DNA from 3 places in the Streptomyces sp. NPDC085900 genome. Region 1 is predicted to be linked to each of the others. Evidence: predicted binding sites of a transcription regulator. Region 1 holds the regulator's gene; each other region holds the start of a gene.
What was found. The regulator HrcA, encoded in region 1, represses chaperone genes, less so after heat shock. The targets are predictions, from matches to a motif close to TTNGCACTCNGNNNNNCNGAGTGCNAA.

Region 1 (9,657 bases):
CTGGCGCTCGCCGTGGCCGTGGCCGCCGCGCGGGGTGACGTAGGCGTGCGAGGTGCCGAGTTCGCCCTGCACCTCCCACAGGAGGTCGACCAGGTCGTCGTGGGTGGCGACCCGGTCGAGGACGGGGCGGTAGCGGTCGAGTACGCCGGCCCAGTCGACGCCGCCGAGGTCGGGACGCCAGAAGTTGTCCCGCATGAGCCGACCGGTCTCGTCGTACATCTGGCGCCACTCGGCGGCCGGGTCGACGGTCTGGCGGATGCGGGAGAGGTCGACGGTGATGTTGCTGTCGCTCTCGTCGTCGTTCGAGGCCCGCCGGTCGCTGGGGACGACCTTGAGCTTGCCGTCGGTCCACAGCAGGACGCGCTTGCCGTCGCCGCTGACGGCGAAGTGGTCGGCGTCGGAGGCCAGGTGCTCGATGCGCTGCTGGGCCAGGTCGTAGCGTTCGAGCCGGCTCTCGGGATCGGGGTCGTCCGGGTTGGCCCGGGAGGCGCCGAGGACACCGCGCACCGGGTGGCGCAGCCACAGCACGCCGTCCTTGGCGGCGCGCAGCGTGGAGTAGCGGGCGGCCTCGACCGGGAAGGGCACGATCCGGTCGGCGAGGCCCTCGAGGTCGATACGGGTGCTGGGGGCGCCCTCGCTGTCCGGGGTCTCGTCCTTGTCCGGCGCCTCGAAGGGGCGGCCGTGGCGCTGCGGGCCGAACGGGGACGGGGTGGTCGCCGCCAGGGTGATCAGGTGCGGGCGGGACCCGCCGACGAACGCCAGGTCGAAGACGTGTTCGTCGTAGACGGGATCGAAGGAGCGCGCCGAGAGGAAGGCGAGGTGCTTGCCGTCCAGGGTGAAGGTGGGCGAGTAGTCCCGGAAGCGGAGCGGGGTCGCCTCGGTGACCGACAGGTCGGTGGTGTTGGCCAGCCGGAGCTGGCGCAGCGGGCGCGGCCCGGGGTGGGACCAGGCCAGCCAGCCGGAGTCGGGCGAGAAGACCAGGCCGGTCACGTCACCGTCGGCGCTGCGGTCGACCTCGCGGACCTCGCCGCTGTCCCGCTCGACGAGCAGCACGCGGCCGTCGTGGGTGGCGACCGCGACCCGGCTGCCGTCGGGGGCGACGGCGAGGCCGAGGACCCGGCCGAGCTGTCCGGCGGCCAGCCGGCGCGGGGTGGCTCCGGGCGCGGTGCCGGTGGCGGGCGCGAACTCCAGGGCGTCGTCGCCCTCGGCGTCGGTCACCCAGACGACGTGCTCCTCGCCGTCGGCGCGGAAGGTGCGCGGCAGCCGGGCGCGTACGCCCGGTTCGGCGGCGAGGGCGCGGGCGGGGCCGGAGCGGTGGGTGACCCAGTGGACCGAACCGCGGACGGCGACCGCGCTGCCGCGGGCGGTGTGGTCGGGGTAGGCGGAGCCGAACCAGCGGACGGTGTTCACCGGGAACGGCTGCAGGTCGACGCGGGGCCCGCCGAGCCGGACGTCGAGGCGGCGGGGCTCGGCGCCGTCGAGGTCGTCGAGGATCCACAGCTCACCGGCGGACATGTACACCAGCCGGCTGCCGTCGCCGGCCAGGTGGCGGGCGTAGAAGCCGTCGACGGGGGTGTGCCGGCGCAGGTCGGATGCGTCGGCGAGGGAGGAGTAGACGGCGCCGACGCCCTCGTGGTCGGAGAGGAAGGCGATGCGGTCGCCGACCCAGACGGGGCTCTCCAGATTGCCGTCCAGCTCCTCGTGCAGCCGTACGAACTCGCCGTCGCCCTCCCGGTCGATCCACAGCTTGCCCGCCGTTCCGCCGCGGTAGCGCTTCCACCAGGCGGCCTCGCGGCCCATCGGCGCGGACAGCAGGACGGTGGCGGGGCCGAAGGCGACGTCGCCGACGGGGCCGTGCGGGAGGGTGGTGGCCGGGCCGCCGTCGAGCGGGACGGCGCGGGCCCAGCTGCGGCGCAGGCTCGCCTGGCCGTAGGTGCTGATGGCGAGGACCTGGCCGTCCGGGGTCCAGCCGCGCACCTGGGTGCGTGAACTCCCCCAGTGGGTGAGGCGTTTGGCGGCGCCGCCGTCGACGGGGGCGACGTGCACCTCGGGGGCGCCGTCGCGGGCGGAGGTCCAGGCGACGGTGGCGCCGTCGGGCGAGATGCGCGGGTGGTCGACGGGGACGTTGTCGGCGCTGACCCGCCAGGCCCGGCCGCCGTCGAGGGGCGCGATCCACACGTCGTCCTCGGCGGTGAAGGCGATCAACTCGCCGTGCAGGTGCGGATGCCGGAGATACGCGGAGGCTGCGAGCTGAGTCACCCGATCACTCTAGGCAGCCGCACCGTCGCGGGACAGGGGTTTGGATCACTTGCCCTGGACCGGCCAGCACTTCGGGTCGCCCTTGCACCAGATGGTCCGGGTGACGGTCACGGTGACGGTCGGCCCGGGCTGGTTGCCGTTGCCGTTGCTCGGGTTGTTCAGGATGGGTGACGGGGTGGACGTGCAGTTGCCGAGGCCGCTCACGTGGAACCACGTCTTGCCGCCGACCTTGGCGGTGAGATCGCCGCGCACACAGGCGCCGTCGACGGCACGGGTGACCTTGCCGGTGACGGTGATCTCCTTGCCGTCCTTGGTCTGCCCCTGGCAGTCGACGTCGGCGACGGTGGTCTCGCTCGCCGAGGGCATCGAACTGCCGGACGTGGAGTTCTTGTTGTTGTTCCCGTAGTTGGCCGTGCAGCTGAGCCACTGGACGTTCACGTGCTGCCGCTTGAGCTCCGCGGTCGCCGTCTGGTCGGTCGTGTAGGCCACGGACGCGGCGCTGAGCCCGGCCGGATCACAGGCCACGACCCCGCCGAAGGTCAGCAGGGCAAGCCCCGCCGCGGCCGCCACCCGCCGTCCCCGTGGCCGCCGCCAGTTCCGCCTCAACACCCCCATGGAGGGCAGCCTGCCACTGACCGCGGTCGCGCGGTAGAGCGCATACGGCCACGAAAGCGCCCCCCGCGCCCCGTTCCCACGGAGCGCGGGTCCTGTGCGGCCGCTGTCACGACCAGCGGCCGGTGCGGCCGAGGAGCAGGGCGGTGGCCGCGGTGCCCGCGGTCGAGGTGCGCAGCACGCTGCGCCCGAGCCGGTACGCCTTCGCCCCCGCCTCCTCGAAGAGCGCCAACTCCTCGGGGGAGACGCCTCCTTCGGGCCCGACGACCAGCATGATCTCGCCCTGGGCGGGGAGTTCGGCGGTCGCCAGCGGCTCGCTGCCGTACTCCCGGTCCTCGTGCAGTACGGCGGCGAAGTCGGCTTTGGCGAGAAGTGCCGCAACCTGCTTGGTCGTCGCCGCGTCCGCGACCTCCGGGAAGCGCAGCCGGCGGGACTGCTTGCCGGCCTCGCGGGCGGTGGCCCGCCACTTGGCGAGCGCCTTCAGTCCGCGCTCGCCCTTCCACTGGGTGATGCAGCGGGCGGCCGACCAGGGGACGACGGCGTCCACGCCGGTCTCGGTCATCGTCTCGACCGCCAGTTCGCCGCGGTCGCCCTTGGGCAGGGCCTGGACGACGGTGATCCGCGGGGAGGGTTCGGGCTCCACCGGGAACTCGAAGGGCTCGACGACGAGACGGTCCTTGCCGGAGACGCTGCGGACGACTCCGGCCGCCCCGCGGCCCCTGCCGTCGGTCAGCACCACGTCCTCGCCGGCCTGCAGCCGCCGTACCGACACCGCGTGCCGCCCCTCGGGCCCCTCCACCTCGACGACCGAGCCGGGGCCGACGCCCTCCAGCGAGTCGACGACGAACACCGGCGCGGTCATCGCAGTCCTCCCTTGTCCGACAACGCTGTCCGGGCCGCGTCGAGTTCGGCGGCCAGGACCTCCACCAGCTGCCCGGCCGGCATCTCGCGCGCCATGCGGTGGCCCTGCCCGGCCCACAGCGCCATGCCCTGCGCGTCCCCGCCCGCGGCGGCCTTCTTGCGCAGCGGCGCGGTGAGGTGGTGGACGGCGGGGTAGGCGGCGGGGGCGTACGGGCCGTGCTCGCGCAGGAAGCGGTTGACCAGGCCGCGGGCGGGGCGGCCGGAGAAGGCGCGGGTCAGCTCGGTGCGCACGAACAGGGGGTTGGTCAGGGCCTGCTTGTGGACGGGGGCCGCACCGGACTCGGGGGTGGCGAGGAACGCGGTGCCGAGCTGGGCCGCGGTCGCGCCCGCCGCGAGGACGGCGGCGATCTGGCTGCCGCGCATGATGCCGCCGGCGGCGACGATCGGCAGGCCCACGGTCTCGCGGATCTGCGCGACGAGGGAGAGCAGGCCGATGCCGGACCCGTCGTTCTCGGGGAGGTCGCGGTGGGTGCCCTGGTGGCCGCCGGCCTCCACGCCCTGCGCGATCACCGCGTCGGCGCCGGCCCGCTCGACGGCGAGGGCCTCCTCCGCGGTGGTCGCGGTGACGAGGGTGTAGGTGCCGAGGCGGTGCAGCGAGTCGATGACCTCCCGGCTCGGCACGCCGAAGTGGAACGACACCACCGGCACCGGGTTGTCGAGCAGCACGGCGAGCTTGGCGTCGTAGCCGTCGTCCCGGCCGCTGTCGGGGTCGCCCAGCTCGGTCTCGTACCAGGCGGCCTCGCCGGCCAGCTGGTGGGCGTAGACCTCGACGGCGGACCGGTCGGTGTGGTCGGGCTGCGGCATGAAGAGGTTGACGCCGAAGGGGCGCTTGGTCAGTCCACGGAGCTGCTTGATCTCCTGGTACATGCCGTCGGCGGTCTTGTACCCGGCGGCCAGGAACCCCAGCCCTCCGGCCTCGGACACGGCCTGCGCGAGATGCGGTACGGAAACGCCACCCGCCATGGGGGCCTGCACGATCGGGTGAGGGAAGAGATCGGTCAGCGCGGAGGACATGCCCGCATGTTGTCACGTCCCCCGAACAAGTCCGAATCGGGTCGTCCCTGTCACCTGGGTGACAGGGACGACTACGACTCAGCGACCGTTGAAGGCATCCTTGAGCCTCGAGAACAGCCCCTGCTGCCCGGGCTGGAACTGGCCCTGAGGGCGCTCCTCACCACGCAGCTTCGCCAGCTCGCGCAGCAGCCGCTCCTGCTCGGGGTCGAGCTTCGTCGGGGTCTGGACCTCGACATGGACGATGAGGTCGCCCCGGCCGCCGCCGCGCAGATGCGTGACGCCCCGGCCGTGCAGCGGGATCGACTGGCCGGACTGGGTGCCGGGCCGGATGTCGACCTCCTCCATGCCGTCCAGCGTCTCCAGCGGCACCTTGGTGCCGAGGGACGCCGCGGTCATCGGGATCGTCACCGTGCAGTGCAGATCGTCGCCGCGCCGCTGGAAGGTGGAGTGCGGGAGCTCGTGGATCTCGACGTACAGGTCGCCGGCCGGGCCACCGCCCGGACCGACCTCGCCCTCGCCCGCGAGCTGGATGCGGGTGCCGTTGTCCACACCGGCGGGGATCTTGACCGTCAGCGTGCGGCGGGAGCGGATGCGGCCGTCGCCGGCGCACTCCGGGCACGGCGTCGGCACGACCGTGCCGAAGCCCTGGCACTGGGGGCAGGGCCGGGAGGTCATGACCTGGCCCAGGAAGGACCGGGTCACCTGCGAGACCTCACCGCGGCCGCGGCACATGTCGCACGTCTGCGCGGAGGTGCCGGGGGCCGCCCCCTCGCCGTTGCAGGTGTTGCAGACGATGGCCGTGTCGACCTGGATGTCCTTGGTCGTGCCGAAGGCCGCCTCGTCCAGCTCGATCTCCAGCCGGATCATCGCGTCCTGGCCGCGCCGGGTGCGCGAGCGCGGGCCGCGCTGGGACGCCGTACCGAAGAAGGCGTCCATGATGTCCGAGAAGTTCCCGAAGCCGCCGGCGCCGAAGCCGCCCGCGCCGCCGCCGCCCGCCTGCGAGAGCGGGTCGCCGCCGAGGTCGTAGACCTGCTTCTTCTGCGGGTCCGACAGCACCTCGTAAGCGGCGTTGATCTCCTTGAACCGCTCCTGGGTCTTCGGATCGGGGTTGACGTCCGGGTGCAGCTCGCGTGCGAGCCGCCGGAAGGCCTTCTTGATCTCTTCCTGCGACGCGTCGCGGCGCACGCCGAGAACGGCGTAGTAGTCCGTGGCCACTTACGACTCCGCCAGGATCTGTCCGACGTACCGTGCCACTGCGCGTACCGCTCCCATCGTTCCCGGGTAATCCATGCGGGTCGGTCCGACCACGCCGAGCTTGGCGACTGCCTCGCCGCCCGAACCGTAGCCGACCGAGACCACGGACGTGGAGTTGAGTCCCTCGTAGGCGTTCTCATGACCGATGCGTACGGTCATGCCCGAATCCCCGGCCTCGCCAAGCAACTTGAGGAGCACGACCTGCTCCTCCAGCGCCTCGAGCACGGGCCGGATGGTGAGGGGGAAGTCATGTCCGAAGCGGGTCAGATTGGCGGTTCCGCCGATCATCAGCCGCTCCTCGTTCTCCTCGACGAGGGTTTCGAGGAGGGTGGAAAGCACTGTCGAGACGGTGCCCCGGTCCTCCACGTCGAAACCCTCGGGCAGGTCCTCGACCAGCCGCGGCACGTCCGCGAACCGGCGTCCCGCGACCCGGCTGTTCAACCGCGCCCGCAGATCCGCGAGCGAGGCCTCCCCGAAGGGCGCCGGGCAGTCGACCATCCGCTGCTCCACCCGCCCGGTGTCCGTGATCAGCACGAGCATCACGCGCGCGGGGGCGAGCGAGAGCAGCTCCACGTGCCGCACGGTCGAGCGGGTCAGCGACGGATACTGCACGACGGCGACCTGCCGCGTCAGCTGCGCGAGCAGCCGCACGGTACGGGCCACCACGTCGTCCAGGTCGACGGCGCCGTCGAGGAAGTTCTGAATCGCGCGCCGCTCGGGCGCGGTCATCGGCTTGACGCCGGCGAGCTTGTCGACGAACAGGCGGTAGCCCTTGTCGGTCGGGATGCGCCCGGCGCTGGTGTGCGGCTGGGCGATGTACCCCTCGTCCTCCAGGGCCGCCATGTCGTTGCGGACCGTGGCCGGGGACACGCCGAGGTTGTGCCGCTCGGTCAGGGCCTTGGACCCGACCGGCTCCTCGGTGCCGACATAGTCCTGGACGATGGCGCGCAGTACCTGGAGCCGTCGTTCACTCAGCATCGCGCACACCTCCAGATGTCGTCCCCTGGTGCCTGGCCTGGCACTCTGTCCGTCCGAGTGCCAGCACTCCCCGGCCCAGTGTACGGCGGTCGGGTACCGGCAGGGCAAGGTCGGTCCCGCCTCGCGGGCTCCTGCCGCTAGCGTCGCGGTATGACGGTGACTTGGGAAGAGCTCGGGTGGGAGCGGGTGGCGGCCGGGGTCGGGCGGTGCCGGATGCCCGGCTGGGACTGCACGGTGGGGCTGGTCGTCGGGGACGGCACGGCCCTGGTGATCGACGCGGGGTCGAGTCTCGCGGAGGGCGCGCTGCTGCGTTCGCAGGCCGGGGAACTGGCCGGTCATCGTGTGACCCATCTCGCGCTGACCCACCCGCATTTCGACCATGTCCTCGGTGCTGCGGCGTTCGCGGGCGCGGAGGTGTACGGCGCGGTGGGCGTGGACGCGCTGCTCGGCGCCCGGCACGCGCGCGAGGAGCTGCGCGAGGACGCGGTGCGCAACGGGCTGGACGCGCGCGTGGCCGAGGAGGCGGTGGACTCGCTGGTCCCGCCCCGGCATCACGTCTCCGGCGAGTGGACCCTGGACCTGGGCGGCGACCGGCAGGTGCTGCTGGCGAACGTGGGGCCCGGCCACACCGCCCACGACCTCGCCGTCCTGGTGCCCGGCTCCCCCGAGGTGGTCTTCTGCGGCGACCTGGTCGAGGAGTCCGGCGATCCGCAGGCGGGTCCCGACGCCGTGCCCTCCCAGTGGCCCGCCGCCCTCGACCGCCTGCTCGACCTGGGCGGCGAGGACGCGTTGTACGTGCCCGGTCACGGAGCGGTGGTGGACGCGGGGTTCGTCCGGGCGCAGCGGGACGCGCTGGCGGCGCGTTTCGGCGTGTCGCGGTGATCGCCGGGACGCTTCTCCTATCGTCATGCGAATGCGCCAGTACTCTCCGGACCTGACCCCGCCGTGGAAGAAGCCCAAGCCCGTCGCCGAGGTCCCGGCGGAGCCCGGTCTGGTGGTCGAGGAGGCGGGTACCGGTTTCTGCGGCGCGGTGATCCGCTGCGAGGCGGGCACGGTGACCCTGGAGGACCGCTTCGGCAAGCACCGGGTGTTCCCGATGGAGCCGCGCGGGTTCCTGCTGGAGGGCCGGGTGGTGACGCTCGTCCGTCCTTCGGGCGGTGCTCCGGTACGACCCACTCGTACGGCATCCGGTTCGGTCGCCGTCCCCGGCGCACGCGCGCGTGTGGCCCGCGCCGGGCGGATCTACGTCGAGGGCCGGCACGACGCCGAGCTGGTGGAGAAGGTCTGGGGCGACGACCTGCGGATCGAGGGTGTGGTCGTGGAGTACCTGGAGGGCGTGGACGACCTGCCGTCGATCGTGGCCGAGTTCGCGCCGGGGCCGGACGCGCGGCTGGGCGTCCTGGTGGACCATCTGGTGCCGGGCACGAAGGAGTGGCGGATCGCCCAGGAGGTGACCAGTGAGCACGCGCTGGTCGTCGGGCATCCGTACATCGACATCTGGGAGGCGGTGAAGCCGTCGTCCCTGGGCATCGAGGCGTGGCCGCGTGTCCCGCACGGCCAGGACTGGAAGACGGGGGTGTGCCGGGCGCTGGGCTGGCCGTCGGAGAACACGGGTGCCGTGTGGCAGGCGATCCTGAAGCGGGTGGGTTCCTACAAGGACCTGGAGCCGGAGCTGCTGGGCCGCGTGGAGGAGCTGATCGACTTCGTCACCGCTCCGGAGTGAACCGGGCGTCGGTCAGTCGACGAGGTCCCTGACCACCGCGTCCGCCAGCAGCCGCCCCCGCAGCGTCAGCACGGCCCGGCCCTGCTCGTACGGGTCCTGCCGCAGCAGTCCGTCGGCCAGGGCCCGGCGCGACGCCGCGAGTCCGGCCGGCTTCAGCAGTTCCAGGGGCGCCCCGTCCCGCAGGCGCAGCTCCAGCAGGATGCGTTCCACCCGCCGGTCCTCCTCCGACAGCACCTCGCGGCCCGCCCCCGGGGACCTGCCCGCGGCCAGGGCCGCCGCGTAGGCGCCGGGGTGCTTCACGTTCCACCAGCGCACCCCGCCGACGTGCGAGTGCGCTCCGGGGCCCGCGCCCCACCAGTCGGCGCCGCGCCAGTACAGCTCGTTGTGCAGGCACCGGGCGTCGGCAGCGGTCGCCCAGTTGGACACCTCGTACCAGTCGAAGCCCGCGCCGGACAGGACGTCCTCCGCGATCAGGTACCGGTCCGCGTGGACGTCGTCGTCGGTCATCGGGACCTCGCCCCGCCGGATCCGGCGGGCCAGCTGCGTGCCCTCCTCGACGATCAGCGCGTACGCCGACACATGGTCCGGGCCGGCGCCGATCGCCGCCTCCAGCGACGCCCGCCAGTCGTCGTCCGACTCGCCCGGGGTGCCGTAGATCAGGTCCAGGTTGACGTGCTCGAAGCCCGCCGCCCTCGCCTCCGCGACGCACGCCTCGGGGCGGCCGGGCGTGTGGGTGCGGTCCAGGACCTTCAGCACGTGCTGCCGCGCGCTCTGCATGCCGAAGGAGATCCGGTTGAAGCCGCCCTCGCGGAGGGCGGAGAGGTAGGCGGGGTCGACCGACTCGGGGTTCGCCTCCGTGGTGACCTCGGCGTCCGCCGCGAGCCCGAACTCGTCGC
Region 2 (9,657 bases), on a different contig from region 1:
GCCGACACGGTGGTCGGCATCTCCGCCTCCGGCCGCACCCCGTACGCCATCGCGGCCGTCGAACACGCCCGCCGGCAGGGCGCGTTGACCGTCGGGCTCGCCTGCAACGCCGACAGCGCGCTCGCCGCGGCCGCCGAGCACGGCATCGAGATCGTCGTCGGACCCGAACTGATCACCGGATCCACCCGGCTCAAGGCGGGCACCGCGCAGAAGCTGGTCCTCAACATGCTCTCGACGATCACGATGATCCGGCTGGGCAAGACGTACGGGAACCTGATGGTCGACGTACGCGCCTCGAACGAGAAGCTGCGGGCCCGTTCCCGCCGTATCGTCGCCCTCGCCACGGGGGCGCCGGACGAGGAGATCGAGCGGGCGCTGGCGGCCACGGACGGCGAGGTGAAGAACGCGATCCTCACCCTCCTGGCGGACGTGGACGGCCACACGGCGGCCCGGCTGCTGGAGGAGTCGGGCGGACACCTGCGGGCGGCTTTGGCGGCGGCCCGCTGAGAGACCGGCGCCGGACGCCGGCAGCCGTTGTCGGTGCAGACTGATACCCATGAACCACGCCCAGCTCACCGCCCTGGGCCGAGCCCTCCGCCTCCTCGGCGAGCACGGCGAGGCCCTCGGCGCCGACACCCCGGACGCCAGGTTGCACGAGGTCAGGGCCGACCTGCGGCGCGCCCTGGACCTCCTTGACGAGAGCGTCTCCACGGCCGCCCCCGCGACCCGCTGCGCCGAGCACCCGAACGGCCCGGTCGACGAGAGCGCCCCCGACCGCTGCCTGCTCTGCGAGACCCGGCGCCGGGCGGCCCGCCGCGCCGAGTTCAACGGCGGACCCCTGCCCGTGCACCCCACCGAGTCCGCGCCCTCCCGCTACGGCGTCCGGGGCGACCGCCCCCAGCCCCAGCAGCGCTGGCTGCCGGAGCTGTGGACGGGGCAGGAGTGGCAGCTGTGCGGTACGCCGAGAAGGGACCGGCGCGAGGCGGAGCTGTATCTCGCCGCCCAGCGCCGCGGCCCCCGCGCCGCCATGGCCTACCGGCTGGTGCACGAGTTCACCGACTACGAGGTGCTGCGGGTGTGGGGCACCCCGGTGAAGGTCGACATCGAGCCCCTGGGCAACCTCTGAGCGACGAGGGGCCCTAGGGAAGCAGCGGCAGCGCCGTGAACTCGTAGCCCTCCCACAGCCGCCGTGTGGCCTCCTCGGGGTACGCCCGCACCTCGGGCCGGACGTCCAGTACCTGGACCGGGCGGTCCGCCTCCCCGTACGCCGGCCAGCCCGGGTCGCCGGTGCGCGCGAACGCCGTCCACGACGCGCGGAAGCGCGCCGACAGCTCCTCCGCCTCCGCCGGCACACCGCTCCCCGCGAAGAGCAGGTTGCCGAGGTCGGCCTCGAACGTGCCGAACAGCAGAGGGATGTCCAGGCCGTGGCAGGCGCCGAGGACGCCGCCGGCGCCGGGCGCGGGCCAGGTCAGTTCGTAGAAGTGGGCGCGGCCGCCGCCCGCCACCTGCGCCTCCGCCAGCCGCAGGCTCGGCATGTTGAACAGCCAGTCCGTCTGGACGCGTTCGTACAGGTCGCTCGGGGTCGCGTCGGGGTGGGCGGCGCGATAGGCCCGCTCCGCGTCGGGGCCGGGCCCGAACGTCCGCAGTGCCCAGGCCGCCTGCTCCTCGGTGACCTTGCCGAGCAGTTCGCCCATGACGAGGAACAGCCGCCACTCGTCGCGGTTGTGCCCGACGAGCAGATCCACGTCCCGGGCCGCGCCCGCGGCCAGCGCCTGCCAGGGAGTGACGGGCAGCACCTCGCCGTCGACGACCGGCGAGAAGGGCGTGACCGTGGGCGCCGCCCGCCCCCACCGGTCCTCGTACTGCCGCATCTTGGCGCTCAGCGCCTCGCCCGCCGAGGTGAGCAGCCGGGGGTCCACGGCGGACAGCGCGGCCGCCGTCGGCGGCAGGCCGGCCTCCTTGGCGATCTCGGCGGCGATGTCCCGGGCGAGTTCGTCGGTGAAGAAGGTGCCCGGCACGCTCTGGGCGATCGCCCGCCCGAACAGACCCCGCGCACTCGGCATCGCCAGCAGCGCCGCCACCGATCCCGCGCCCGCCGACTCCCCGAACACGGTCACCCGGCCGGGGTCGCCGCCGAACGCCGTGATGTTGTCCCGTACCCACTCCAGGGCGGCGACCTGGTCGAGCAGGCCCCGGTTGGGGGGCGCGCCCTCGATGCTCGCGAACCCCTCGATGCCGACCCGGTAGTTGAGGGTGACGACGACCAGGTCGCCGTCGCGTGCGATGCGTCGGGCGTCGTAGCCGGGGCTGCCGGAGTGGCCCAGCTTGTAGGCGCCGCCGTAGATCCACACCATTACCGGGCGGAGCGCGGCCGGATCGGCCTGCGGTGTCCAGACGTTGACGGTGAGCCAGTCGTCGCCGTCGGGCGTGTCCAGCACGCCCCTGCGGCCCTGGATGCCGAGATCCTGCGGGGGCGGCGGCCCGAACGCGTACGCCTCCCGCACCCCGTCCCAGGCCCGCACGGGCCGCGGCGCCTGGAACCGGAGCTCGCCCACCGGCGGTTCGGCGAACGGGACGCCCCGGAAGACGGTCAGCCCGCCCTCCTGACGTCCGCGCACCGCACCGGCTCCGGTGCGTACGACCGGACCTTCCGCTGTCGTCATCGTGGGCTCCTCACGCATGGGGGATGGAGGGCTGCCGATCCACTCAAACGAACAAGCCTGCTGGAATCAAGCAAACCAGCGGACTCCGCGCCGCCCGCGGTCGGCGGACGGTGCGGACTCGCCGGTCAGCTCAGGGACTTCAGCGCCGCCGCGTCGTAGGGCTTCAGCTCGTCGAAGCGGCCGGCCAGCACCTTCGCGGCCCACTCCGGGTCCTGCAGCAGGGCCCGTCCCACGGCCACGAGGTCGTACTCGTCGCTCTCCAGCCGGTCGAGCAGGTCGTCGATGCCCCGCACCGGCGATCCCTCGCCCGCGAACCCGCGGATGAAGTCGCCGTCGAGCCCTACGGACCCGACCGTGATCACCTGCTTGCCGGTCAGCTTCTTCGTCCAGCCGGCCAGGTTCAGGTCGGCGCCGTCGAACTCGGGCAGCCAGTACCGCCGGGTGGAGGCGTGGAAGGCGTCGACGCCCGCCGCCGCCAGCGGGGCGAGGATCGCCTCCAGCTGCTCGGGGGTCTCGGCTAGCCGCGCGGTGTAGTCCTGCTGCTTCCACTGCGAGTAGCGGAAGATGATCGGGAACTCGGGCGACACGGTCTCCCGCACGGCCGCGACGATCTCCGCCGCGAACTTCGTACGGGCGACGAGGTCACCGCCGTACGCGTCCGTGCGGCGGTTCGTCCCCGCCCACAGGAACTGGTCGACCAGGTAGCCGTGCGCGCCGTGGATCTCCACGCCGTCGAAGCCGATGCGCTCGGCGGCCGCGGCGGCCTCGGCGAACGCGCCGATGACGTCGTCCACGTCGCGCTGGGTCATCGCCCGGCCGGTCGGTTCGGCACCGGCGGTGACCAGGCCGGAGGGGCCGACGGCGGGGGCGTCGGGGAAGGGCGGCTGGCCCTGCTCGCGCACCATGCCGATGTGCCACAGCTGCGGCACGATCGTGCCGCCCGCCGCGTGCACGGCCTCGGCGACCTTCTGCCAGCCCGCCAGCTGCTCCTCGCCGTGGAACCGCGGGACGCGGTCGCTCTGCCCGGCCGACTCGTGGCCGACGTAGGTGCCCTCGGTGACGATCAGGCCGACCCCGGCGGCGGCACGGCGGGCGTAGTACGAGACCACGTCCTCGCCGGGGATGCCGCCCGGGGAGAACTGGCGGGTCATCGGCGCCATCACGATGCGGTTGGGGACGGTCAGGCCATTGATCGCGGTGGGCCGGGACAGGATCTCGGCGGCGCGGGAGGTGGTGGCGGTCACGTGGGGAAACTCCTCGGTATGTGCATACGCATAGACACTGCGTCAACGTCAACCGACACACGCGCCACCGCATTTCCGGCCCGCCCTGTGACACCGGACACGCCGAAGGGCGGCACCTCCTGCGAGCAGGAAGTGCCGCCCTCAGTAAGGACGTTGATCAGCCGTCAGGCGGATCAGAAGTCCATGTCACCGCCCGGCATGCCGCCACCGGCGGGCGCGGCGGCCTTCTCCGGCTTGTCGGCGATGACGGCCTCGGTGGTGAGGAAGAGCGCGGCGATGGAGGCGGCGTTCTGCAGGGCAGAGCGGGTCACCTTCGCCGGGTCGATGATGCCTTCCTTGACCAGGTCGACGTACTCGCCGGTCGCGGCGTTGAGGCCGTGACCCGGGGTGAGGTTGCGGACCTTCTCCACCACGACGCCGCCCTCGAGGCCGGCGTTGACGGCGATCTGCTTCAGCGGGGCCTCGAGCGCGATGCGCACGGCGTTGGCGCCGGTCGCCTCGTCACCCTCCAGGTCCAGCTTCTCGAAGACCGAGGACGCCTGGATGAGCGCCACGCCACCACCGGCGACGATGCCCTCCTCGACGGCGGCCTTGGCGTTGCGGACGGCGTCCTCGATGCGGTGCTTGCGCTCCTTGAGCTCCACCTCGGTGGCGGCACCGGCCTTGATGACCGCGACACCGCCGGCGAGCTTCGCCAGGCGCTCCTGCAGCTTCTCGCGGTCGTAGTCCGAGTCGCTGTTCTCGATCTCGGCGCGGATCTGGTTCACGCGGCCCGCGACCTGGTCGCTGGCGCCGGCACCGTCGACGATGGTGGTCTCGTCCTTGGTGATGACCACCTTGCGGGCCTTGCCCAGCAGGTCGAGGGTGGCGTTCTCCAGCTTGAGGCCGACCTCCTCGGAGATGACCTCGCCGCCCGTGAGGATGGCGATGTCGCCGAGCATGGCCTTGCGGCGGTCGCCGAAGCCCGGGGCCTTGACGGCGACGGACTTGAAGGTGCCGCGGATCTTGTTGACGACCAGGGTCGACAGGGCCTCGCCCTCGACGTCCTCGGCGATGATCAGCAGCGGCTTGCCCGACTGCATGACCTTCTCCAGCAGCGGGAGCAGGTCCTTGACCGAGGAGATCTTGGAGTTGGCGATCAGGATGTACGGGTCGTCGAGGACGGCCTCCATACGCTCCATGTCGGTGGCGAAGTACGCCGAGATGTAGCCCTTGTCGAAGCGCATACCCTCGGTGAGCTCCAGCTCCAGACCGAAGGTCTGGGACTCCTCGACGGTGATGACGCCTTCCTTGCCGACCTTGTCCATGGCCTCGGCGATGAGCTCGCCGATCTGGGTGTCGGCGGCGGAGATGGAGGCCGTCGAAGCGATCTGCTCCTTGGTCTCGACATCCTTCGCCTGCTCCAGCAGGGCACCGGAGACGGCCTCGACGGCCTTCTCGATACCGCGCTTGAGGGCCATCGGGTTGGCGCCGGCGGCTACGTTGCGCAGGCCCTCCTTGACCAGGGCCTGGGCGAGAACGGTCGCGGTGGTCGTACCGTCACCGGCGACGTCGTCCGTCTTCTTGGCGACTTCCTTGACCAGCTCGGCGCCGATCTTCTCGTACGGGTCCTCGAGCTCGATCTCCTTGGCGATGGAGACACCATCGTTGGTGATCGTGGGGGCGCCCCACTTCTTCTCGAGGACGACGTTGCGGCCCTTGGGGCCGAGCGTCACCTTCACGGCGTCCGCGAGCTGGTTCATGCCGCGCTCGAGGCCGCGCCGCGCCTCCTCGTCGAACGCGATGATCTTGGCCATGTGAAGTGGTCCCTCCAGGACTGGGGGTGATTCCTTCGGACCGCGCCCGCGCCCGCGACGGACGGCTCGCCGACCCGTGGGTTCCTTGCCCCACCCGGCCTGCGGGCCTCACCGACCCGGTCCTTCTTTGTCACTCTCACCTTCAGAGTGCTAACGCCAATGATTAGCACTCGCCCCTGCCGAGTGCAAGCGCCTCCCGTGGACTGGGCGCCGGGGGCGCCGGGCGCGGGGGCGCCGACGGGGCGCGCGGGGCGGTGTGGCGTGCGGGCATGCCGAAGGGCCCGCACCCATGACTCCCCATGGGGTACGAGCCCTCCGAAGAAAAGAAGAACGACGCTGCGATTACCCGGCGCGTGCTTCAGCCGGCCACGCGGACCATGTCCGCCTGCGGCCCCTTCTGGCCCTGCGAGATCTCGAACTCGACCCGCTGGCCCTCTTCCAGGGTGCGGTACCCGTCCATCTGGATGGCGCTGTAGTGGACGAAAACATCCGCACCACCGTCGACCGCGATGAAGCCGTACCCCTTCTCCGCGTTGAACCACTTGACGGTGCCCTGAGCCATGCCTAACTCCCCTATTACTGGCCCTTGCGCGGATCCGCACTTCGCGGATCCGGGTCAGACCTCACCCCCCACGGTTTGGGGGCGTGCGCCGGAACGCGTCGACCGCGGCTGAATGTATCTGTCCAACTGCCGTCTGCAACAGGTCAATCGGACGAGAATTCTGGACGGAAGGGGTCCGGAATGTAGTGAGAATTCGCCCGAATTCAGGGCAATTCGGGCCCCATAAAAGGAACAAATGCCGCGAAAGACATGCGCACTTTGGCTACATCTCGACGGGCACTCGGCAGGAATTCCGGGCTTCCGATCCGGGGATCAGCAGCGCGTTCCCCAACTGTACCGCGCTCAACCACACTGAATTGCCCCCTCCGCTTCTCTCACGGAGGGGGCAATTCGATGAACTCTTCGTAACCGGCGTTACCGAAGGTAATGATCGGTCATTCGGTCAGCCGCCGGCGACGGCCGGGATGATCGACACGCCCGCGCCGTCCGGGGTCGCCGTCTCCAGTCCCTGCTCGAACCGCACGTCGTCGTCGTTGACGTACACGTTGACGAAGCGGCGCAGCTTGCCCTGGTCGTCCAGCACGCGCGCGGCGATGCCGGTGTGGTTCTTCTCCAGGTCGGCGATGACCTCGGCGAGGGTGGCGCCCTCGGCGCTCACCTCGGCCCGGCCGCCGGTGTAGGTGCGCAGGATGGTGGGGATACGGACGGACACGCTCATGTTCAGGACCTCCGGTCGGGTAGTCGCCCCGAGGGGCGCGGGGCTGTGTTCGATGTGCGGCTGCCGCCGCGTGGGCGCGACCAGCCCCCGCCAGCCCGCGGACGACAAGATCGGCTAGGCGAGCCCGGCCTCACGGAACGAGTCGAGGTTGGGGCGAATGGTCGCGGTCAGCCCCGTGCCCGCCACCGCGTCCAGCGTCTTGAGGCCGTCGCCGGTGTTGAGCACGACCGTGGTCAGGGCCGGGTCCAGCACGCCGTTCTCGATGAGCTTGCGCGTCACGCCCACGGTCACGCCGCCGGCGGTCTCGGCGAAGATGCCCTCGGTGCGGGCCAGCAGCTTGATGGCGTCGACGACCTGCTCGTCGTTCACGTCCTCCACGGCACCGCCCGTGCGGCGCGCGATGTCCAGGACGTACGGCCCGTCGGCCGGGTTGCCGATGGCGAGGGACTTGGCGATGGTGTTCGGCTTCTGCGGCCGGACCACGTCGTGGCCCGCCTTGTAGGCGACTGACACCGGCGAGCAGCCCTCGGCCTGCGCGCCGAAGATCTTGTACGGCCGGTCCTCGACGAGCCCGAGCTTGATCAGCTCCTGCAGCCCCTTGTCGATCTTCGTCAGCTGCGAGCCGGAGGCGATCGGCACGACGATCTGGTCCGGCAGCTTCCAGCCGAGCTGCTCGCAGATCTCGTACGCCAGGGTCTTGGACCCTTCCGCGTAGTAGGGCCGCAGGTTGACGTTGACGAAGCCCCAGCCCTCGCCGGCCGGGTCGCCGATCAGCTCGGAGCAGAAGCGGTTCACGTCGTCGTAGTTGCCCTCGATACCGACGAGCTCGCCGCCGTAGACCGCGGCCATGACGACCTTGCCCTGCTCCAGGTCGTGCGGGATGAACACGCAGGACCGGAAGCCGGCGCGGGCCGCGGCGGCGCCGACGGCACCCGCGAGGTTGCCGGTGGAGGAGCAGGAGAGCGTGGTGAAGCCGAAGGCGCGCGCGGCCTCCAGGGCCTGGGCGACGACGCGGTCCTTGAAGGAGTGCGTCGGGTTGCCGGAGTCGTCCTTCACATACAGTCCGCCGGTGACGCCCAGCTCGCGTGCGAGGTTGTCGGCCTTGACGAGCTTGGTCCAGCCGGGGTTGATGTTCGGCTTGTCCGCCACGTCCGCCGGGACGGGCAGCAGCGGCGCGTAGCGCCAGATGTTCGCGGGTCCCGCCTCGATGCGCTTGCGGAGTTCCTCGGTGTCGTAGGCCGAGAAGTCGTACGCGATCTCGAGCGGGCCGAAACACTCCTCGCAGGCGAAGACCGGGCCGAGCGGCACCCGGTGACCGCACTCGCGGCAGGAAAGCGCCGAGGCGGGGCCGAGGTCCACGGTCGTGGGGTCGGTGGTGCTTGCAACAGTCTGCGCAGCCATGTGAGGCGAGGCCCTTTCTCCTCATCTTCCTCACGACGCATCTCGCCGTGAGACGGATTTGGCACCTTCCCTAGCCGGGAGCCTCGCGGAATGATCAACACTGATCTACGAGACCGGCTGGAGGGTTGCCGGGGCTTCATCGGGCCGTATCCCTCTGCCCCTCTGGATGAGCGGTATGTGGTTGTTGAACTCGTTGAACGCGAGACGACCCCCGACATGCGATGGTCATCAGCGTTGTTCAAGACTGTAACCGAAGGCCAGGACAGTTGAGATAGCCGTCCGAACCGCGAGATGGATCACAATCCGGTCCTTTCGCCGAGAGAACGCAGAGGAGCCGCCTACGTGCTGGAAGAAGTCGAGCGCTGGCTGAGCACCCACTCCTGGTCCGTCACCGACCGCCCGCTGCACCAGATCCTCGCCGCGAAACACCGCACGGGCCAGTCGGTCAGTGTCGTGCTGCCCGCGCTCAACGAGGAGGAGACGGTCGGCGACATCGTCGCGATCATCCGCCACGACCTGATGCAGCAGGTCCCGCTCGTCGACGAGATCGTGGTCGTCGACTCAGGTTCCACCGACCGCACGTCCGAGGTCGCCGCGGCGGCCGGCGCGCGGGTCGTGCACCGCGACGACATCCTGCCCCGCATCCCGACGGTCCCCGGCAAGGGCGAGGTCCTGTGGCGCTCGCTGCTGGTCACGACCGGGGACGTCGTCTGCTTCATCGACGCCGACCTGAAGGAGTTCTCCTCCGACTTCGTCTCCGGGATCGTCGGCCCGCTGCTCACCGACCCCGGGATCGACCTGGTCAAGGGCATGTACGACCGCCCCCTCGGCGGAGCGCAGGGACAGGGCGGCCGGGTCACCGAGCTGATGGCCCGCCCCCTGCTCAACATGCACTGGCCGCAGCTGGCCGGCTTCGTACAGCCGCTGGGCGGCGAGTACGCGGCCCGGCGCAGCCTGCTGGAACAGCTGCCGTTCCCCGTCGGGTACGGGATCGAGCTGGGCATGCTGGTCGACGCCCTGCATCTGGTGGGCCTCGACGCGCTCGCCCAGGTCGACGTCGGTGTCCGCAAACACCGTCACCAGGACGGCCAGGCCCTCGGCCGGATGGCGGCGGCCATCTACCGCACGGCCCAGCTCCGCCTGGCCCGCGGCCACCTCGTCCGCCCCTCACTCACCCAGTTCGAACGGAGCACCGACGGCTTCGAGCCGCGCACCTACTCCGTGGACACCGAGGAGCGGCCGCCGATGGCGGAGATCGCGGAGTACGCGAGCC
Region 3 (9,657 bases), on a different contig from region 1:
GCGAGTCGGCGAGCACCAACTCCGTGATCGCGTTCGGCGGCACCGGTTCGGTCGCCAAGGCCGCGCTGGACACCGCGGGCGCCGCGATCAGCGCGAGCGCGAGCCAGTTCGTGTACCACCCGTACTACAACGGCGTCATCCCGGCGACGACCCTGCAGAGCACCTACGCGGCCCGCACCAACGGCGGCCGGCCCGCCACGGTGGCCCGCACCGGTCCGGTCGGGTCCGACCCGCACCTGGGCCCGCTCAGGACGGTCCAGCACCAGTAGTCCAATCAGGCGGCGGGGGCACCGATCAGCATGGTCGGCGCCCCCGCCACCCGCGTCAGGAACACCGTCGCCGAGTGGGGGCCGGACGGCTTGACCTTCCTGCGCAGTTCCTCCGGCTCCACGGCCGACCCGCGCTTCTTCACCGTCAGCGTCCCCACCCCTCGCTCGCGCAGCAGCGCCTTCAACTTCTTTACATTGAAGGGGAGTTCGTCGGTGATGTGGTACGCGGTGGCGTACGGCGACTCGTGCCGCTCGTCCGAGGTGACGTAGGCGATGGTCGGGTCGATCAGGCCGCCGCCCAGCTCCTCGGCCACCTCGGCGACCAGATGGGCGCGGATGACGGCGCCGTCGGGCTCGTACAAGTAGCGTCCGACGGGCCGGACTTCGGGGTCCGGGAGGCCTCGGCCGAGCAGGGTGCGCGGCCCGGGCAGCAGGGTGGCCCGCACTGCCCCGGGTGCCGTCCCGAACCACAGCACCGCCTCCTTCACGTCCCCGCCGTCCGAGATCCACTCGGCCTCGGCGTCGGCCGGGACGGCCTCGTGCGGGATGCCGGGCGCGACCTTCAGGGTGGCGTGGGGTGCCGTGCGGGCCGCTTCGACCGCCCAGGACAGGGGCGGCGAGTAGGCCTCGGGGTCGAAGATGCGCCCCCGGCCGCCGCGCCGGGCGGGGTCGACGAACACGGCGTCCCAGCCCGCGGTGTCGACCTCCGTGACGTCGGCCTCCCGCACCTCGATCAGGTCCGCCAGCCCCAACGCCTCGGCGTTCGCCCGCGCCGCGGCCGCCGTCACCGGGTCCCGGTCCACGGCGAGGACCCTGATGCCCGCGCGGGCCAGCGCGATCGCGTCCCCGCCGATCCCGCAGCACAGGTCCGCGAGCGAGGTGACCCCGAGCGCCCGCAGCCGCCCGGCCCGGTACGCGGCCACGCTCGCCCTCGTCGACTGCTCGACGCCGTTGGGCGTGAAGAACATCCGCCCCGCGTCCTCCTCGCCGAACTTGGCCGCCGCCCGCTGCCGCAGCCGGGCCTGGCCGAGCGCTGCCGACACCAGTTCGGCGGGGTGGTCGCGGCGCAGCCGGGTGGCCACGGCGAGTTCGTCGGCCGGGGCGGTGCCGCGCACCTCGTCGAGGAGGGTGCGGCCTTCGGGGGTGAGAAGGGGAGCGAGGTCGTTCACCGGCTCATTGTGGGCCAGTCGGGGGACGGTGTGTGTGCGGCCGAGGTGTCGGACGGGGTTGCGGGCCCGGGGCTGCGAGGATCCGGGCCCATGCGAGCAGTAGTACAAAATGACAAAAATAGGTCATCTTGGGGAACGCGAGTCCGTGGCGGAATCGCCGTGCTCGCCGTCGCCGCCATCGCCTCCGGCTGCGCGCAGGACGGCGGCCAGGAGGTGCGCCCGGCCGCCGGCCAACCCCGCCTGAAGGCACCCGAGGCCCGCGCCCTGGACTCGTACGCCACGAAGCTGCGCACGGCCTACGCCGCGCGGGCCCTGGCGGCCAGGCGCTGGGGGCTCAGGCAGGTGCCTCTGACGGCCCCGCCCGCGCCGCTCCACAAGCCGCACATCACCGCCCGCCGGGGCTTCGAGGTCGACGACCAGGAGGAGCTCGGCCTGCCGCCGGTGTTCACCACGGTCCCCACCCGGCAGAAGGTCGTCTTCCTCACCATCGACGACGGCGCCGAGAAGGACCGGGCGTTCCTGCGGATGATGAGCGAGCTGAAGATCCCGTACTCCGCCTTTCTCAGCAACTTCCTGGTCAAGGACGACTACGCGTACTTCCGCAAGATGCAGTCCGAGGGCGTCACCCTCAACAACCACACCCTCACCCACCCCTACCTGCCGGGGCTGTCGTACGCGGAGCAGAGGCACGAGATCTGCGGCATGCAGAAGATCATGAAGAGGGAGTTCGGCAAGGCCCCGACCGTCTTCCGGCCGCCCTTCGGCAACTACAACCAGGACACCCTGCGCGCCGCGAAGTCCTGCGGCATCGAGTACGCGCCGATCTGGGACGAGGAGGTCTTCGTCGACCACTGGGAGTACCGGGAGGACGACCGGGACCTGCACCCCGGCGACATCGTGCTCACCCACTTCCGGGGCCGCGACGAGTGGAAGGGCACCATGGTCGACGACATGCGGCGCTTCCTGAACAAGGTCACCGCCGAGGGGTACGCGGTGGCCCGCCTGGAGGACTACCTGTGAGGCGCCGGGGCCTGGTGACGGGCGCCCTGGCACTGGTCCTTCTCACCGGCTGCGCCCCGTCCGTGGCGCCCATCGAACGGCTCGGCGAGAAGGCGGCCCAGCGGGTGCGGGCGAACGGCCCGTCGGGCGTGTCCGTGCCGCCGTACCGCCGCTGGGGCCTGCCGGAGCCGCTGGCCCGCGCCCCGAGGCCGGCGCGCGCACGGGCCGCCCGTCCGGCGCGCCCGCTGCCCGTCGTCTCCCGCGTCGCCACCCGCGACAAGGTCGTCTTCCTCACCTACGACGACGGCGCCGAGCAGGACCCCCGCTTCGTCGACATGGTCCGTGAACTGCGCCTGCCGGTCAGCATGTTCCTCACCGACAGCGTCGTCGGACCGGGGTACGGCCACTTCGCCCGGCTGCGGTCGGTGGGCGCCGGCATCCAGAACCACACCCTCGACCACTCCGCGCTGCGCGGTCTGCCCTACGCGGGGCAGCGCGCCGAGATCTGCGGGCAGCAGGACAAGCTCCGCTCCCGCTTCGGCATCCGCCCCCGCCTCTTCCGACCGCCGTACGGCACGTACGACACCACCACCCTGCGCGCGGCCGCCGACTGCGGTGTCTCGGCGGTCGTGCTGTGGCGGGCGTCGATGGAGGCCGGGGAGCCGGCGTTCGCGCGGGGCGAGCGCCGGCTGCGGGCGGGCGACATCGTCTCGGTGCCGTCGGGCGAGTCGACCTCCCCGACTCTCGTCGAACGCACCAGAGGACTGCTGCGGGCGGCCCAGGAACGGGGTCTGACGGTGGGGCGGCTGGAGGACTACCTGTAGCCGAAGGGGGCCGTCCGGCGTCCGGGGACGCGAGGCGTCCGGGGCCGACGCGCCGTCGGGATTAGCAGTCCGCTTGACCGAGTGCTAATCGCGGTCATAGTCTCGGCTTTGGCACTCCCCCCTGGAGAGTGCCAAACAAGCGACGGGCAGGTCCGGCACCCGCGACGACGGATCGACCTGGTCGCCACCTCAGACAGTTAACCCCGTGAGATCTCCGAAGGGGGAGGTCGGATCGTGACGACCGCCAGCTCCAAGGTTGCCATCAAGCCGCTCGAGGACCGCATCGTGGTCCAGCCGCTGGACGCCGAGCAGACCACGGCCTCTGGCCTGGTCATCCCGGACACCGCCAAGGAGAAGCCCCAGGAGGGCGTCGTCCTGGCCGTGGGCCCGGGCCGTTTCGAGAACGGCGAGCGCCTGCCGCTCGACGTCAAGACCGGCGACATCGTGCTGTACAGCAAGTACGGCGGCACCGAGGTGAAGTACAACGGCGAGGAGTACCTCGTCCTCTCGGCTCGCGACGTGCTCGCGATCATCGAGAAGTAGTTCACTTCGAGGCATTTCTGCTTCCAGCTGCGCCCCTGGCCCCCCGCGACCGATAAGAAGCCGGGCGCCCGGGGCGCAGTGTCTTTTTCACCCACAGATTCCGAGAGGGCTCCCGCTGTCATGGCGAAGATCCTGAAGTTCGACGAGGACGCCCGTCGCGCCCTCGAGCGCGGCGTCAACAAGCTGGCCGACACGGTCAAGGTGACGATCGGCCCCAAGGGCCGCAACGTCGTCATCGACAAGAAGTTCGGCGCTCCCACCATCACCAACGACGGCGTCACCATCGCCCGCGAGGTCGAGATCGAGGACCCGTACGAGAACCTCGGTGCGCAGCTGGTGAAGGAGGTGGCGACCAAGACCAACGACATCGCGGGTGACGGCACCACCACCGCCACCGTGCTCGCCCAGGCGCTGGTGCGCGAGGGCCTGAAGAACGTGGCCGCGGGTGCCTCCCCGGCGCTGCTGAAGAAGGGCATCGACGCGGCCGTCGCCGCGATCTCCGAGGAACTTCTCGCCTCGGCCCGCCCGATCGACGAGAAGTCCGACATCGCCGCCGTCGCCGCGCTGTCCGCCCAGGACCAGCAGGTCGGCGAGCTCATCGCCGAGGCGATGGACAAGGTCGGCAAGGACGGTGTCATCACCGTCGAGGAGTCCAACACCTTCGGTCTGGAGCTGGACTTCACCGAGGGCATGGCCTTCGACAAGGGCTACCTGTCCCCGTACTTCGTCACCGACCAGGAGCGTATGGAGGCCGTTCTCGACGACCCGTACATCCTGATCAACCAGGGCAAGATCTCCTCGATCGCCGACCTGCTGCCGCTGCTGGAGAAGGTCATCCAGGCCGGCTCCTCCAAGCCGCTGCTGATCATCGCCGAGGACGTCGAGGGCGAGGCCCTCTCCACCCTGGTCGTCAACAAGATCCGCGGCACCTTCAACGCGGTCGCGGTCAAGGCCCCCGGCTTCGGTGACCGCCGCAAGGCGATGCTGCAGGACATGGCGGTCCTCACGGGCGCCACGGTCATCTCCGAGGAGGTCGGCCTCAAGCTCGACCAGGCCGGTCTGGACGTGCTGGGCTCCGCCCGCCGCGTGACCGTCACCAAGGACGACACGACCATCGTCGACGGCGCCGGCAACTCCGAGGACGTCGTCGGCCGCATCAACCAGATCAAGGCCGAGATCGAGAACACCGACTCCGACTGGGACCGCGAGAAGCTCCAGGAGCGCCTCGCGAAGCTGGCCGGCGGCGTGTGCGTGATCAAGGTCGGCGCCGCCACCGAGGTGGAGCTGAAGGAGAAGAAGCACCGTCTGGAGGACGCCATCTCCGCGACCCGCGCCGCGGTCGAGGAGGGCATCGTCTCCGGTGGTGGCTCCGCTCTGGTCCACGCCGCCAAGGTCCTGGACGGCGGCCTCGGCCGCACCGGCGACGAGGCCACCGGTGTCGCCGTGGTCCGCCGCGCGGTCGTCGAGCCGCTGCGCTGGATCGCCGAGAACGCCGGCCTGGAGGGTTACGTCATCACCTCCAAGGTCGCCGACCTCGACAAGGGCCAGGGCTTCAACGCCGCCACCGGCGAGTACGGCGACCTGATCAAGGCCGGTGTCATCGACCCGGTCAAGGTCACCCGCTCCGCCCTGGAGAACGCCGCCTCCATCGCCTCCCTGCTTCTGACGACCGAGACCCTGGTCGTCGAGAAGAAGGAAGAGGAGGAGCCGGCGGCCGCGGGCCACGGCCACGGTCACTCCCACTGACCCAGGTCAGCACGAAGGCCCGGCACCCGATGGGTGCCGGGCCTTCGCGTTCGCCCTACTGCTCCAGCGCGTCGAGCGCGCCCAGCTGCGCCATCAGCCCGAGCCGGTCGTACTGCCACCACCCCTCGGCGAGCTTCCCGTCCTCGTCGCACCGGAAGACGGTCGTCCCGGTCATCACGACGCTCCGCCCGGTGGCCGGCAGCCCCATGAACTCACCGCTGTGGGTGCCGCGCCAGGTCCACCGGGTGCACACCCGGTCCCCCTGCGCGATCTGGTCCTCGATGTCGAAGACGAAGTCGAACCCGCCGCGCCACATCCCGATGTCCCGCCGCATGGCGTCCATGCCCAGGGTGTCCTGCTCCTTGCCGGGATCGTGGTCGTGGTAGTTCTCGGCGACCAGTTCGTCGAGCGGCGGCAGCTCCCCCTTCTGCGCGATCGTCTCGAAGAACCGCCGCACGTTCACCGCCTGCAACTGGTCGTCCCGCACCACGTCCAGGTCCGTGAAGGTCGGCATCTCGTCGCAGAGGGCCACCATCTCCCGGAAGATCCTGTCCGTCTCGGGCAGGCCGGAGTTGCGCATCGCCTCCTCGTACGACGGGAACTCCACGATCTCGATGAAGTGCGAGGCGTCGGAGTGGTCCTTGCCGACCACCGCGTGCGTCGCCGTGCGCTTCCCCTTGGTCTGCTCGACCCATGTGTCCATCAGCCGGTCGATGTCGTCGAAGTGGCTGGTCCTGCAGTCGATGATCTGAACGAAGGTCATGGCATCGTCGCCTCCGGCCCCCCTGGGTCCGGTCGTACGGGAACCATTTTCCCACCGGAGCGCGCCGGTGCCTCGTTCACTGAGGCCCGTACTTGCGCCCGGTCCGTGAGGTGATCCCGCCCAGCAGCGCCCGCGGGGTGACCTTCACGAGCCCCATCAGCGCCTTGTACCGGGGGTCGGGGATCGACAACGACTTCCCCCGCGCCAGGTCGCCCAGCGCAGACGCCACCAGCTTGTCCGCGTCGAGCCACATCCAGCCGGGGATGTTGTCCGTGCCCATCCCGGCCCGCTGGTGGAACTCCGTGCGCACGAAGCCCGGGCACAACGCCATCAGCCGGACCCCGCTGCCCGCGAGGTCCTTCGCCGCGCCCTGGGTGAACTGCACGACCCACGCCTTGGACGCCCCGTACGTGCCGCGCGGCACGAAGGCGGCGACGGAGGCGACGTTGACGACCCCGCCGCGCCCCCGCTCCCGCATCGCCTCCGTCGCCGCCGAGGTCAGTCGCAGGACCGCCTCGCAGTGGACCTTGAGCATCTTCAGCTCGTCGGCCATGGGGACGTCGAGGTAGCGGCCCTTGTTGCCGAAGCCCGCGTTGTTGACCAGCAGGTCGACGGGGTTCTTGCGGTCGGCGAGGCGGGCGGCGACCGTTTCGATGCCGTCGTCCGTCGCGAGGTCGGCGGTGAGGACCTCGGCCTCGATGCCGTGCCGGTCGTGCAGCTCGGTCGCCTGCTCCCGCAGCCGCTTGGTGTCGCGCGCGACGAGCACCAGGTTGTGCCCGTCACCCGCCAGCCGCCGTGCGAAGGCGGCGCCGATGCCCGCGGTCGATCCCGTAATCAGAGCCGTTGTCATGGCCCAAGCGTAGTTACCCGGACCGGGCGATTCCGATCTCCGCCGGGTCTCGACGACGTCTCAGGAGTCGTACGGCACCCGGTACTTCCGCACCGGCCCCTCTCGGCACGGCGGGGCGACGCTCAAAGCGGTGACGCGTCAATCGGCGTCGTGTAAAAGGATCGCTTATCCTTGACGGTGTGATCGAAGCCCGTCATCTGCGCGTGCTGCGCGCCGTCGCCACCACCGGCTCCTTCTCCGCGGCGGGGCGCGAACTGGGCTGCACCCAGCCCGCCGTCAGCCAGCAGATGAAGGCCCTGGAGTCCTCGGTGGGCACCCCGCTGCTCGTCCGCAGCGGACGGGAGATGCGGCTGACCCAGGCGGGCGAGGCGCTCGTGCGGCACGCCAACGGCATCCTGGCCGGACTCACCGCCGCCGAGGAGGAGGTCGCCGCCATCGCGGGACTGCGGGCGGGGCGCGTCCGGCTCGTGTCGTTCCCCAGCGGCAGCTCCACCCTCGTACCGGCCGCCCTCGCCGCCCTGCGCGCCGCCCATCCCGGCACCCGCGTCTTCCTGGAGGAGGCCGAACCGCCGACGTCCGTGGAGATGCTGCGCGAGGGCGAGTGCGACGTGGCGCTCGCCTTCCGCTACGAGGGCGCGGCGGGCGCCGAGGAGTGGGACGACCTCGTCGTACGGCCGCTGCTGACCGACCGGCTCGTCGGGCTGGTGCCGGAGCGGCACCGCCTCGCGGGTGCGGGTTCCGTCGGGATCGGGGAGCTGGCCGAGGAGCCCTGGATCGCCGGATGCCCGCGCTGCCGGGGGCAGTTGGTGGAGGTGTGCGAGGGGGCCGGGTTCACCCCCCGGATCGACTTCGCCACGGACGACTACCCGGCCGTCGTGGGCCTGGTCGGCGCCGGCCTGGGCGTCGCCGTCCTGCCGCAGCTCGCCCTGGAGTCGGTACGGCCGCGCCACGCGCGCGTGCTGACACTGCGGCCGGCGGTGCGGCGGGAGATCGTGGCGCTGACCCTGCCCGACCTGGCTCAGGTGCCGGCAGTGGCGGCGACGCTGGAGCAGCTCGGGCGCGCGGCGGCCCGGCAGTAGGGACGGGACCGCCGGGAGCCGGACGGGCGGGCGGCAAAGGGCCGGCCGCGAAAAAGAAGGGCACGCGTGCGTGCCCTTCTCGTCGGGAGCTCGGGGTCCGGGAGCTCGGTGCCGCGGAATCGCAAAAACGTTCCTTCAGCTGTTCGAGACGCTGTCCCCGCTGCCGGCCATCGCCGAGACCAGCCGGGTCCGCGCCCGTCCCATCAGTTCCTCGCGCTCGTCCTCGGTCAGGCCGCCCCACACGCCGTACGGCTCTCTCACCGCCAGCGCGTGCGCCGCGCACTGCGCGCGCACCGGGCACCTCATGCAGACCTCCTTGGCCGAGTTCTCGCGAGCGCTCCGGGCCGCGCCTCGCTCGCCCTCCGGATGAAAGAAGAGCGAGCTGTCCACCCCGCGACAGGCGGCCAGGAGCTGCCAGTCCCACAGGTCCGCGTTCGGTCCGGGAAGGCGGGAGAAATCTGCCATTACGTGACCCCTTGTAGCCGTACTGAGCGGATACGGTGCCGACGACCGCATATCTACGATCTAAGGAGATGAAAATATGACTCATTGCGAATCTAGCCTCAGACACCAGCACATGGGAAGAAAAGGGGCCGAATGGGGCACCGGTTGTGATGAAACGTTGTGGGTCCGCCCCGCATGTCTGCATCGTGTCCGTGCCCTCACGTAGAGTGCCGAAGATGGCACACAGCCCCGTAACTCTTTCGAGTGACCGTCGTTGAGAGTGCGGTGGCGGTTGACGCAACAAGCGCTCGGGCGGGCGTCCGGGACGGTCGACCGCACAGGTGACGATTTCGTACCAGCCTGGAGGCTCAAGGTGACGTGCATCAGCTGCGGAGGGCGGCCATGACATCCGTCCTCGTCTGCGACGACTCCCCGCTTGCCCGAGAGGCGCTGCGCCGCGCGGTCGCGACCGTGCCCGGCGTCGAGCGCGTGACGACCGCGGCCAACGGCGAGGAAGTCCTCCGCCGCTGGGGTGCGGACCGTTCGGACCTGATTCTGATGGACGTACGCATGCCCGGACTGGGCGGCGTCGAGACCGTGCGCAGGCTGCTGTCGGCCGACCCCGGCGCGCGCATCATCATGCTGACCGTGGCCGAGGACCTGGACGGCGTGGCCCTCGCGGTCGCCGCCGGGGCGCGGGGCTACCTCCACAAGGACGCCTCACGCGCCGAGTTGCGCGCGACCGTCACCCAGGCGCTCGCCGACCCGACCTGGCGGCTCGCCCCGCGGCGGCTGCGGTCCGCCGAGATGGGTGCGGCCCCGACGCTCACCGCGCGTGAGATCCAGGTGCTCGAGGGAATGAGCCACGGGCGGTCCAACGCGGAGATCGGGCGGGAGCTGTTCCTGTCCGAGGACACCGTGAAGACGCACGCGCGGCGGTTGTTCAAGAAGCTGGGTGCTTCGGACCGGGC

Region 2: the regulator HrcA is predicted to act here: its motif matches at 5,867-5,893, upstream of groL (chaperonin GroEL).
Region 3: the regulator HrcA is predicted to act here: its motif matches at 3,323-3,349, upstream of groES (co-chaperone GroES).

Annotation. Positions count from the first base shown of each region.
Region 1 covers NZ_JBITSP010000001.1:528,812-538,468, reverse strand. The annotation lists gene ACIGDI_RS02350 (S41 family peptidase) at 1-2,259, opposite strand, end outside; gene ACIGDI_RS02345 (hypothetical protein) at 2,305-2,874, opposite strand; gene ACIGDI_RS02340 (16S rRNA (uracil(1498)-N(3))-methyltransferase) at 2,981-3,733, opposite strand; gene ACIGDI_RS02335 (nitronate monooxygenase) at 3,730-4,806, opposite strand; gene dnaJ (molecular chaperone DnaJ) at 4,885-6,021, opposite strand; gene hrcA (heat-inducible transcriptional repressor HrcA) at 6,022-7,038, opposite strand; gene ACIGDI_RS02320 (MBL fold metallo-hydrolase) at 7,189-7,920, shown strand; gene ACIGDI_RS02315 (DUF3097 domain-containing protein) at 7,952-8,761, shown strand; gene hemW (radical SAM family heme chaperone HemW) at 8,774-9,657, opposite strand, start outside.
Region 2 covers NZ_JBITSP010000007.1:359,517-369,173, forward strand. The annotation lists gene murQ (N-acetylmuramic acid 6-phosphate etherase) at 1-507, shown strand, start outside; gene ACIGDI_RS25605 (hypothetical protein) at 557-1,126, shown strand; gene ACIGDI_RS25610 (carboxylesterase/lipase family protein) at 1,140-2,663, opposite strand; gene ACIGDI_RS25615 (NADH:flavin oxidoreductase) at 2,789-3,907, opposite strand; gene groL (chaperonin GroEL) at 4,081-5,703, opposite strand; gene ACIGDI_RS25625 (cold-shock protein) at 6,062-6,265, opposite strand; gene ACIGDI_RS25630 (MoaD/ThiS family protein) at 6,708-6,983, opposite strand; gene thrC (threonine synthase) at 7,098-8,384, opposite strand; SAM riboswitch class I at 8,403-8,557, opposite strand; gene ACIGDI_RS25640 (glucosyl-3-phosphoglycerate synthase) at 8,727-9,657, shown strand, end outside.
Region 3 covers NZ_JBITSP010000003.1:758,487-768,143, reverse strand. The annotation lists gene ACIGDI_RS12915 (cell wall-binding repeat-containing protein) at 1-269, shown strand, start outside; gene ACIGDI_RS12910 (methyltransferase domain-containing protein) at 275-1,438, opposite strand; gene ACIGDI_RS12905 (polysaccharide deacetylase family protein) at 1,529-2,458, shown strand; gene ACIGDI_RS12900 (polysaccharide deacetylase family protein) at 2,455-3,261, shown strand; gene groES (co-chaperone GroES) at 3,496-3,804, shown strand; gene groL (chaperonin GroEL) at 3,925-5,550, shown strand; gene ACIGDI_RS12885 (ester cyclase) at 5,606-6,313, opposite strand; gene ACIGDI_RS12880 (SDR family oxidoreductase) at 6,390-7,163, opposite strand; gene ACIGDI_RS12875 (LysR family transcriptional regulator) at 7,343-8,242, shown strand; gene ACIGDI_RS12870 (WhiB family transcriptional regulator) at 8,378-8,707, opposite strand; gene ACIGDI_RS12865 (response regulator transcription factor) at 9,089-9,657, shown strand, end outside.